One region of the Pantoea sp. B65 genome, then DNA from elsewhere that is predicted to be linked to it. Evidence: predicted binding sites of a transcription regulator. Region 1 holds the regulator's gene; the other holds the start of a gene.
The links. Region 1 encodes LexA, which represses DNA repair genes until DNA is damaged. Its sites were predicted from a motif close to TNCTGTATGTACATACAGNA; they were not measured.
Positions count from the first base shown of each region.

Region 1 (5,764 bases):
AATCGTCAGACGGACTTCCTGCGTGATGAGATCTGCCAGCAGCTGATAAACTTTCTGCGTCTGCTCAATCAGCGCATCACCGGTATCACTGATATAGCCTTCGTCGCGTAAGGTCAGGACCAGTGAGGAGAACACCGCTTTATCAAAGAACTCCGGCGCGTTAATACCGTGCAACACCGACAGGCGCTGGGCCATGGTGCGGCTCTCTTTTTCCAGTGAGCCGCGGTTAATCGCCGGGTTAGCACTGAGAATCGAGAAGGTAATGGCATAACGTTGCAAGGTTTCACGTACCCCGGCAGCCAGCAGTTGCAGCGTGCGGGAACGTGCCGGGATAAAGCGCAGACGGTTGTCATCGCCGGCCAGCAGCCCCTGACGGGACAGTTCAGCAATCAGATCGTCCAGCACCTGCGGCAGCTCCTCTTTGCTCCAGCGCAGGAACAGCTCACTTTTCAGCATGGGGTAAATGACGCTGACCTGACGTAACAGCTCCGCCCGCGACAGTTCGCGATGCTGCTGCACAATGGCCGCAATCAGGGCCGGTAACACCAGCATATGATGGATATTATTACGGTAGTAGGTCATCAGCACCGCCTGCTCACGCGGCAGAATAATAATGTCACCGATATTGTCCTGTTCGGTTTCAAACTTATTCATGCCCAGCGCACTATCCAGCAGCGCTTCAGCGCTGATATCCGGCACCGTCGCATCCGGCGAGTAAGGCACGTTGCGCAGCAGCTGGAGATAACATTCGAGCTGTTCCGTCAATTGCTCGCGCGTCAGCGAGCGCTGGCGCGAGGCCAGCAGCGCCGTGACGCACAGATTCATGGCATTGGCGGCACCGGCATTATTAATCCGTACCATCACGCGCTGGGCGATATCATTCACCGCAGGCGTCAGCCAGCCGGGACGCTGGGCTTCGATAGGATCAATCGAGTCACGCCACTCCGGTACATGCTTATTCAGATAGTTAATCAACGGCAGCGGTTCGCCAAAGTTAACGTAACCCTGGCCGAGATTGCGCAGCTTGCGTAAGCCGCGCACCATCTGCATAAAGCCTTCTTTCTCTTTGGTCGCGCCCCGCAGTTCTTTGGCGTAAGTCCCCACTTCCATCACATGCTCATAGCCGATGTAGATTGGCACCAGCGTAATTGGGCGGTTACCGCCGCGCAGCATGGCCTGAATGGTCATCGACAGAGTGCCGGTTTTCGGATCGAGCAGACGTCCGGTGCGTGAACGGCCACCTTCCACAAAGTATTCCACTGAATAACCGCGGGTAAACAGCTCGCCGAGGTATTCACGGAACACCGTGGCATACAGCTTATTGCCCTTAAAGGTGCGGCGAATAAAGAATGCCCCGAGACGGCGGAAAATCGGTCCGGCCGGCCAGAAGTTCAGGTTAATACCGGCGGCAATATGCGGCGGCACCAGCCCCTGATGATAAAGCACATAGGAGAGCAGCAGATAGTCCATATGGCTGCGGTGGCAGGGCACATAAACAATCTCATGGCCGTCCTGCGCCAGCTGACGTACCCGCTCTCCGCCGTTGACGTTAATCCCCTGGTAGAGCTTGCTCCACGTCCAGCCCATAATACGATCGGTGAGACGGATCGCTTCATAGGAGAAATCGGCGGCAATCTCTTCCATCAGTTCAATGGCGTTTTGCTGCGCTTTCTCATGGGAGATTTTACGCGTACGCGCCTCATCTTCTACCGCTTTGGCGATAGCTTTCGACTGCAGCAGGCGACCAAACAGCTCCTGACGTACCGGCAGGCGCGGGCCGACCGCCGCCAGACGCTGACGGGCGAAATGCATGCGCGCCACGCGCGCCAGCTTCTGGGCGATGGTCTTATCGGTGCCGTGTTCGGTGGCCATGCGGCGCAGCGAAACGGTCGGTGAGAAGCGAACAAAGCTGTCGCGCCCTAACCAGATAACGGCAAAGAACTTCTGCACGCCGTTAAGTACGCGCAGATGCGGCGTTTGCTCGCCCTGAACTTCACGTCCCGGCGCACGACCAAACATCACCGAAATCGGTACCATCTGCACGTCCAGCGCCGGGTTGCTGCGATGCAGATCCAGATAGTCGTGGAACAGTTTTACCGATTCGAGATTCGGGACGAAATAGGGGAACAGACGCGGACCGTCATGGATAAACACATGACGTGGTAAAACCGTACCATCGATCTCCAGCGGATCCAGCGGGTCGGGCAAGTCACGTTTGCGACATTGCGCACGTAGCGCGAGGAGATCAGCCTTTGAATCATAAGGCAATACATACATAATGGGGCGCGATCTGTCGAGCCCAAGTTCCGCTACCGGATCGGCCGGGATAGCTTTACTCTTCACCAAAAATGAGAGTGGTAAGTTTAATAACTTGTAGTAGAAATTACGCCAACCTGACATAGACAACATGAAGCCTCTTGTTAGCAAAGCGCGGCAAGCATACCAGAAAGCGCTATTAAGATCTGTTGTGTTGCAATATGTGCGCCACCCAGAAGTGGACGTTAAACATCTCAAAGGGTTCCATAATTATGGCAAATAATGTAACTGGTCTGACACGCATCATAAAAGCGGCAGGCTACTCATGGAAAGGGTTACGTGCAGCCTGGCAGAATGAGGCCGCATTTCGTCAGGAATCCGTTGCTGCGGTGGTGGCGATTATCATTGCCTGCTGGCTGCATGTTGATGCCGTCACGCGCGTGTTGCTGATTGGTTCGGTGCTGCTGGTGATTATCGTGGAAGTGCTGAACAGCGCGATTGAAGCGGTAGTGGACCGGATTGGCAGCGAACAGCATCCGCTCTCCGGACGCGCCAAAGATATGGGGTCGGCGGCGGTATTACTGAGTATTCTGCTGGCGCTGCTGGTCTGGATCACCCTGCTGTGGTCATATTGGGCTTAGGCCGACAGAAATCGCCAAACTGCTGTTTTTTACACAGCTTTAGGTTTCCAAGCCACCAATACCTGTATATACTCACAGCGACTGTATAAACAACCAGGGGGCGGAATGAAAGCATTAACGGCAAGGCAGCAGCAGGTATATGATCTGATTCGTGACCATATTAGTCAGACCGGTATGCCGCCTACGCGCGCCGAGATTGCCTCGCAATTAGGTTTCCGTTCCCCTAATGCCGCGGAAGAGCATCTGAAAGCGCTGGCGCGTAAAGGCGTGATTGAGATCGTCTCCGGCGCTTCGCGCGGTATTCGGCTGATGATGGAAGAGGAAACCGGGCTGCCGCTGATTGGGCGCGTTGCTGCCGGCGAGCCATTACTGGCAGAACAGCATATTGAAGGCCATTTCCAGGTCGACGCGAATCTGTTTAAACCTAACGCTGACTTTTTGCTGCGTGTCAGCGGCATGTCAATGAAAGACATCGGTATTATGGATGGTGATTTGCTGGCGGTGCATAAAACTCAGGATGTGCGTAATGGCCAGATAGTGGTGGCACGCATTGATGATGAAGTCACGGTTAAGCGCCTGAAAAAACAGGGCAATGTTGTGCAACTGTTGCCGGAAAACAGCGACTTTCAGCCGATCGTGGTCGATCTGCGTCAGCAATCCCTGACGATTGAAGGTCTGGCGGTTGGCGTAATCCGCAACGGCAACTGGCTGTAAGTTACCTCTCTTGTTCCTTACGCGCGCTGATGTCTTCCTGAGGCACGCGTAAGGTAAACTTGTTGGTCTCACCCCATTTTTGCGCCAGCCAGCGTGGCTGTGCCGCTTAATCGCGTTGTGGAAGCCTGGGCGATTGTTTACTGCTACCGATAAAAACCTCTGGCGGCTGGCGCTGCCGATGATCCTTTCCAATATCACCGTGCCCCTGCTGGGTCTGGTGGATACTGCCGTTATTGGCCATCTTGACAGTCCAACGTATTTGGCTGGCGTGGCGGTAGGCACCACCGCCACCAGTTTTCTGTTTATGCTGCTGCTATTCCTGCGGATGAGTACCACCGGTTTAACCGCTCAGGCCTTTGGCGCTGGTGATAAACCGGCGCTGGCGCGTGCGCTGATGCAGCCATTATCCATGGCGCTGCTGGCCGGTCTGCTGTTTATTATGCTGAAAGAGCCGCTGAGTACGCTGGCCACCTCGCTGGTTGGCGGTAACCCCGAAGTATTGCGTCAGGCGCAACTGTTTATGTCGGTGCGCTGGCTTAGCGCTCCGGCGACGCTGGCAAATCTGGTGCTCCTCGGATGGCTGCTTGGCGTGCAGTATGCCCGTGCGCCGGTGATCCTGCTGGTAGTGGGCAATCTGGTCAATATCCTGCTTGCCCTGTGGTTCGTTACCGGCCTCGGTTGGGGAGTGCGCGGCGCGGCAGCGGCGACGGCAATCGCCGAGTATGTCACGCTGCTTATCGGGCTGGTGATGGTATGGCGGGTGCTAAAGCTGCGCGGAATTGCCTTTAGCCTGCTGAAAAATAGCTGGTACGGCGATCTTCGCCGCCTGATGCGGCTGAACCGCGACATCATGTTGCGTTCGCTGATGTTGCAGCTCTGCTTTGCCTCATTAACTATCCTCGGCGCGCGGCTGGGCAGTGAGGTGGTAGCGGTCAACGCGGTGCTGCTGATGTTCCTCACCTTTACCGCCTATGCGCTGGATGGTTTTGCCTATGCGGTGGAAGCTTGCTCCGGCGAAGCATATGGCGCGCGCGACAGCGATAAGTTGCTGCGCGTATGGCATGCGTCCTGCCGTCAGGCCGGGCTGGTGGCGCTGAGTTTCTCGCTGCTCTATGCCTGCAGCGGCGAAGCGATAGTCGCTATGCTGACGTCATTACCCGAGTTGCGTGATATGGCCGATCGCTACCTTATCTGGCAGGTGATTCTGCCGCTGGCTGGTGTCTGGTGCTATCTGCTGGATGGTATGTTTATTGGCGCCACCCGCGGCAGCGAAATGCGCAACGGTATGGCGATTGCCGCGCTGGGATATGCGCTCACCTTATTGACGTTGCCATGGTTAGGCAACCACGGTTTATGGCTGGCGGTGATGGTGTTTCTGCTGCTGCGTGGCCTGTCGCTGTGGTTTATCTGGCGGCGGCACTGGCAGCGTAACAGCTGGTTCGCTGGTTGAAATATTTGCTTACCGGACTGTTTTGCAGAAATAATGGCTTAAATATAGATGTTTTTCAGGTGGTTACTCTGTTTTGCTACGGGCTAATTAGTGTTAATTGCTGCATTGTGACCTCATTATCGCGAATCACGACTACAATTAACTCTGTGTTTAGCAAATGGATAGCGTTTTATTCTGACATCATGCAGATGGATAAGATGAAACACTGAAACTTTATCACCTGGAGGTATCACATTATGAATAGCGATCAAGCCAGCGGTAACTGGAAACAGTTCAAAGGTAAAGTGAAGGAAAAATGGGGCAAGCTCACTGACGACGACATGACGGTGATCGAAGGTAAACGCGATCAACTGGTAGGTAAAATCCAGGAACGTTATGGTTACGCTAAGGATCAGGCGGAAAAAGAAGTTAAGGAGTGGGAAACCCACAACAGCGACTATCGCTGGTAATCATTTGCCAGGGGCGGCAGTAGCGCCGCCCGCACCGGCAACAGTGATGCAGACTGAATTATCTGATCTCAAGCCCATTTAAGGACGATGCTCCTGCCGGGCACAAGGAAAGTGCCGCTTCAGACCGCCCGCCATTTAGCGTCCCCGTTTCTTACTTACCACCGAATGATCATGCTCGCAGCTTTCCTGATGCGTGCAGGCTTCTACTTCCTGACAGCTGACACACAATCCATGGGCTTCAATGACGCTGTGGC
Region 1 is NZ_JAHXPU010000037.1:54,755-60,518, forward strand. Features, by position in the region: gene plsB (glycerol-3-phosphate 1-O-acyltransferase PlsB) at 1-2,400, opposite strand, end outside; gene JWF83_RS16775 (diacylglycerol kinase) at 2,529-2,897, shown strand; gene lexA (transcriptional repressor LexA) at 3,003-3,611, shown strand; gene dinF (MATE family efflux transporter DinF) at 3,745-5,061, shown strand; gene JWF83_RS16790 (CsbD family protein) at 5,298-5,510, shown strand; gene zur (zinc uptake transcriptional repressor Zur) at 5,646-5,764, opposite strand, start outside.

Region 2 (5,764 bases), on a different contig from region 1:
GTAGAACAACACATAGCCAATACGCCCACCGAGGAACACGCCGAGGAAACCGGCATACAGCAGGTTTTCAACTTCATCTTTCGTCCAGCCGCTGCCTGGTTTATTGGCCCGGCGTACCGCCAGCCACATGGCAAAGACAAAACCCACCAGATACATCAAGCCGTACCAGTGAAGAGAAACCGGCCCGATAGAGAAGATCACCGGGTCGAATTGAGGGAACGTCAGGTAGCCGTTATTCATCTTTCACCATAAAATTTTCTGCCCCGAACGATGGGCGGCTGAATGATTACACCAGTGCGCACAAGCGCTTACCTTTCGTATTCTTGCTACCGTGCAGCCCTGTACGAAGGGTAATTAAGGCTGCGAATCATATCACAGCCCGAATTAATGCGGGGTCCGGAACTTGTAAACTTTAATAAAGCCTTTTCCCAAACGTGCTTTCACCGGGCGCGGCTATGCTTAACGACCGCCGCGGATCAAGCCCCCCAGACCACGACGCTCCATAAATGCCGCGACCTGCTGGCGAACTTCGCTCGCGGTCTGCGCCAGCAGACTGTGTTCCGCCAGTTTTTCCGCCTCTTCACGATCGATATGGCGCAGCAGGTATTTTACCCGCGCCACATTCCGACCGTTCATACTGAGATGGTGATAGCCCAGACCGATTAGCAGCACCACACACATCGGGTCGCCCGCCATTTCGCCGCACAGGCAGAGTTCAATTCCCGCGCGTTCCGCCTGTAAGGCGATGCTCTGCAGGGCATGCAGCATCGCCGGATGCAGGCTGTCGTACAGGCTCGCGACCCGGGTATTATTGCGATCCACCGCCAGCAGATACTGGGTTAAGTCGTTAGTGCCGACCGAGACAAAATCGATACGCCCCGCCAGGTGCGGGATCATAAACAGCATTGACGGCACTTCGATCATAATGCCGATGCGCGGTTGCGGAATGGCGTAACCCAACATTTCCGCCACTTCGTGACCGGCACGTTCGATCAGCCGTTTCGCTTCATCAATCTCTTCAATGCTGGTGATCATCGGCAGCAGAATACTGAGATTGCCGGTCGCCGCATTGGCGCGCAGCATCGCCCGGACCTGCACCAGAAAGATCTCCGGCTGATCGAGCGTCAGGCGGATGCCGCGCCAGCCGAGGCAAGGGTTCTCTTCGCTAATCGGCATATAGGGCAGTTGTTTATCGGCGCCGATATCCAGCGTACGCAGGGTTACCGGCTTATTCAGGAACAGCTGCAACATCCCCTGATACTGCGCGACCTGTTCCTCTTCCGAAGGGAAGCCGCTGTGCAGCATAAACGGGATTTCGGTACGGTACAGGCCGACGCCATCCACCCAGCTACCCAGCGCCTGCTCATGCTCGGCGCTAAGACCGGCATTCAGCATCACCTGCACCCGTTCACCACTTTTCAGCGCGCCCTGCTGCTCAACAAGATCTTCCGCCATCTTGCTCAGCTCGTTCTCTTCGCTGATCAGACGCTGATACTCCTGGACCAGCACCGGCTCAGGATCGACCAGCAGTTCGCCGCGATAGCCATCGACGATCAGTAAGCGTTTATTGAGCAACTCCGGCTGAATATCGGCGCCCATCACCGTCGGAATGCCCATTGCGCGCACCAGAATGGCGGCATGAGAGTTGGACGCGCCATCGCGCACCACCACCCCCGCCAGACGATCCTGCGGCAGCTCCGCCAGCGTGGCAGCGGTTAACTCATCGGCCACCAGCACAAAACGTTCCGGCCAGGCATTGGTGCCCTGCAGACTATCGTCGAGATGAAACAGCAGGCGCTGCCCGAGAGCCCGCAGGTCGCCGGCACGTTCGCGCAGATAGGTATCCTGCAGGTTGGCGAACTGCGCGGCAAATTTCTCAATAACGGTTTTCACCGCCCATTCGGACACCGATCCGGCATCGATCTCGGCAAACAGGTCGTTCTTCAGCCGCGCATCGCTCAGCAGGTGCGAATAGAGATCGAAGATCGCCGCACTCTCTTTCTGCACGCTGGCGGTGAAACGTTTACTGAAGCGTCGAAACTCGCTTGAGGCTTCGGCCATCGCCAGTTGCAGACGTTCGCGTTCACGATGGGTATCCAGCGTTGAAGCGGCAGAAACCTGATCGAGCGACGGCTGAGTGGTGTCGACCCAGCCCGGCGCCACCGCTACGCCCGGCGCCGCCGCCAGTGCGCGAATACGCGTCTGTCGGAACTGGCCGAACAGCTGGTGAAGTTGCGACTGCGACAGGATGGTTGCCATTTGCGTGGCAAGGGTAACCAGAAAGGACTCTTCACTCTCGTCGAACTGACGATGTTCACGCTGCTGTACCACCAGTACGCCAAGTAACTGACGGCGGGTGATAATCGGCACGCCAAGGAAAGAGCGAAAACGTTCTTCCTTAACCGCCGGCACATATTTAAAGCTGGGGTGTTTTTGCGCATCCGCAAGGTTAATCGGCTCAGCCAGGCGACCGACCAGACCGACGATCCCTTCGTCAAATGCAAGCGTGACCGTGCGCCCGCGCGGCTTTTTCAGCCCGCGCGTTGCCATCAGGTAGTAACAGCGGCGATCATGGTCAGCGAGATAAACCGAGCAGACCTCAGTATCCATTGCCAGGCAAATCTCGTTAACCAGGATCTCGAGCGACTCATTTATGCGCGGAGCCCCCGCTACTTTCTCAACAATATCGCGCAACTGAGTGAGCATAATCTGCGTGGCTTAACCTCTTTTCCGTCGATAAGCAGGCGCATTGCGCTGCACAGAACTCTCCTGCAACGGCATTACCACGCCAGAAAAGTCCTTCATCACGCGGCGGTAGACATCACGTTTAAAAGAAACCACCTGGCGCACCGGATACCAGAAGCTCACCCAACGCCAGCCATCAAATTCCGGCGTGCTGCTGGTTTGCATATTGATATCCGCGTCATTACACATCAACTGCAGAAGAAACCACTTTTGTTTCTGGCCGATACAAACCGGCTTTGTGTCCCAACGCACCAAACGTTTTGGCAACTTATAGCGTAACCAGTTACGGGTAGAAGCAAGAATACGGACGTCTTTCCGGTGTAAACCAACTTCTTCGAAAAGTTCGCGGTACATCGCCTGTTCCGCAGTTTCACCAGGATTAATCCCTCCCTGAGGAAACTGCCAGGAGTGTTGTCCATAACGCCTGGCCCACAACACTTGTCCCTGCTTATTACAGATTACGATACCAACATTCGGGCGGTAGCCATCATCATCGATCACCGGACTACCTCAAACTAAAACTCGGATGTTCTGATTGTTTCATACTCCTTACAGACGGTAAACCACTGGTTGCGGCTGTGAACAACGGATAACAATGGGATAACTCACAGATATCATCAAAGTTATGAACAGATACCCCCCGAAAAGCGCGATCTTATTCACGTTTTCTGTGGATAGCTTTGTGCAGAACTCGGTACATAGCCGGGGAAAACTTTTTGCGACGGCGCAAAAAGCATTTTTCGCTGCAGAAATTAAGCTATACGAATCAATCTGATGATAAAGTTGATCACAGGCTTTCCCGCAAGTTTCCGCCCCGCAAATCCCCCCGGTTCAGGTAACTGGCGAAAGATCGAACGCTGCGCTTTTTATCCACAGATTATGCCAGTAAGTTACGCACAAAAAGCGCTGTTCGCGCAAAACACCCGGTCGTCAAGGCTGTAAATCAAAACAGTATTCCTTTAAAAAGCGACTTATCCCACATTTCTGTGGATAACCGGGGTGCAGATCCTGTTCATTGTCGATGACAAGCTGGGAAAACCCGGCCTGGTGTGAATAACCCTGGTCGGCGGATGAAATAAAAAAGCACGTGTAATCATGCTATTATTGCTGTTTTACACATTAGATGGGGCGCGGCAACAGGCTTGCGTCATAACTGATTGTTTTTTAACCTTCAGCGCAGGAATTATTATGGCCGTTGATTTTCCGCCTGTTCTTCCGCCGGAAGATGAGGCCGCCTTGCTGGCGCGTGCGCAGGCCCTGGCGGGCTATACGCTGGCTGAACTGGCACTGAAAGCACAATTACCGATGCCGGCGGACCTGAAACGCGATAAAGGCTGGGTTGGCACACTGCTGGAAATTCATCTCGGCGCCAGTGCCGGCAGCAAGCCGGAACAGGACTTTGCCGCCATTGGCATTGAACTGAAAACCATCCCGGTAGACAGCCTCGGGCGTCCGCTGGAGACGACCTTTGTTTGCGTCGCGCCGCTCACCGGCAACAGTGGCGTCACCTGGCAGACCAGTCATGTGCGCCACAAACTGGCCCGGGTGTTATGGATCCCGGTTGAAGGCGACCGGGCGATCCCGCTGGCCGCACGTCGGGTCGGCGCCCCGCTGCTGTGGAGTCCAGACGCCGCCGAGGAGCAGCAGTTGCAACGCGACTGGGAAGAGTTGATGGATATGATTGTCCTTGGTCAGGTGGAGCGCATCACCGCGCGTCATGGCGAAGTACTGCAAATTCGCCCGAAAGCCGCCAACAGCAAAGCACTGACCGAAGGGATTGGTGAAAACGGTCAGCCGATTATGACCCTGCCGCGTGGTTTTTATCTGAAGAAAACCTTTACCGGCCCGCTGCTGGCCCGGCACTTTTTACTTTAAATTTTCCCCGCCGCTGTCAATGATCGGTATAATCACCGTTTAACTTTCGTTTAGGATGCACTGGCACAATGTTTGACTGGATTGCAGATCCCAATGCCTGGTTAGCGCTCGGAACCCTAACCATTCTGGAAATCGTTCTCGGTATTGATAATATTATTTTCCTCTCGCTGGTCGTGTCTAAGCTGCCAAAACATCAACAGAACAAAGCGCGACGCCTGGGCCTTGCGGGTGCCATGTTGATGCGTTTAGCACTGCTGGCGTCGATTGCCTGGGTTATTCGCCTGACTAACCCGCTGTTCACGCTAATGGACCACTCCTTTTCGGCGCGCGATCTGATCCTGCTATTTGGTGGTCTATTCCTGCTGTGGAAATCCAGTATGGAGATCCATGAAACCATTGAGGGCGGTGAAGAACAGCATAAAACCAATGTGCACACCTTCTTTGGCGCCATTGTGCAGATTATGCTGCTGGATATTATCTTCAGCCTCGATTCAGTGATTACCGCCGTCGGTCTCTCCGATCACCTGTTTATTATGATGGCCGCGGTCGTGATTGCCGTCGGCGTGATGATGTTTGCCGCCAGAGCGGTAGGAGAGTTTGTTGACCGCCATCCATCGGTGAAAATGCTGGCGCTGGCATTCCTGATACTGGTTGGCTTCACCCTGATCCTCGAAAGCTTTAACGTTCATGTACCAAAAGGTTACATTTATTTCGCCATGTTCTTCTCAATGGCGGTAGAGAGCCTGAACCTGATGCGTAATAAGAAAAACCCGCTGTAATCCTTGTCAATGGCGAGCTGTGCTCGCCATAACAATTCAGAATCATGCGATTAACGCCTCGCGGTAAAAGGTTTATTACTACACTGGTAAACTGAAGAGAAAACCGGGGAGGAGCATGGATGAAGTGGATATTAAGTGCAGCCGCGATCGCTGCAACGCTGCTGCTAAGCGGTTGTAGCACTGATTACGTGATGGCGACCAAAGATGGCAGCATGATTATGACCGAAGGCAAACCCGTTATCGATAAAGAGACCGGACTGGTAAAATATATTGATAAGTCAGGGCATGAGTTGCAGATCAACAGCGATGAAGTCTCCACCATTATAGAGCGTTAATCCTCGTGAATTTTACCTGCTGCACGCTTT
Region 2 is NZ_JAHXPU010000044.1:280,060-285,823, forward strand. Features, by position in the region: gene lgt (prolipoprotein diacylglyceryl transferase) at 1-240, opposite strand, end outside; gene ptsP (phosphoenolpyruvate--protein phosphotransferase) at 460-2,706, opposite strand; gene rppH (RNA pyrophosphohydrolase) at 2,719-3,246, opposite strand; gene mutH (DNA mismatch repair endonuclease MutH) at 3,934-4,620, shown strand; gene JWF83_RS23875 (TerC family protein) at 4,689-5,399, shown strand; gene JWF83_RS23880 (YgdI/YgdR family lipoprotein) at 5,519-5,734, shown strand.
Region 2: a site for LexA is predicted at 3,680-3,699, ahead of mutH (DNA mismatch repair endonuclease MutH). Genes of this name have one in related genera too.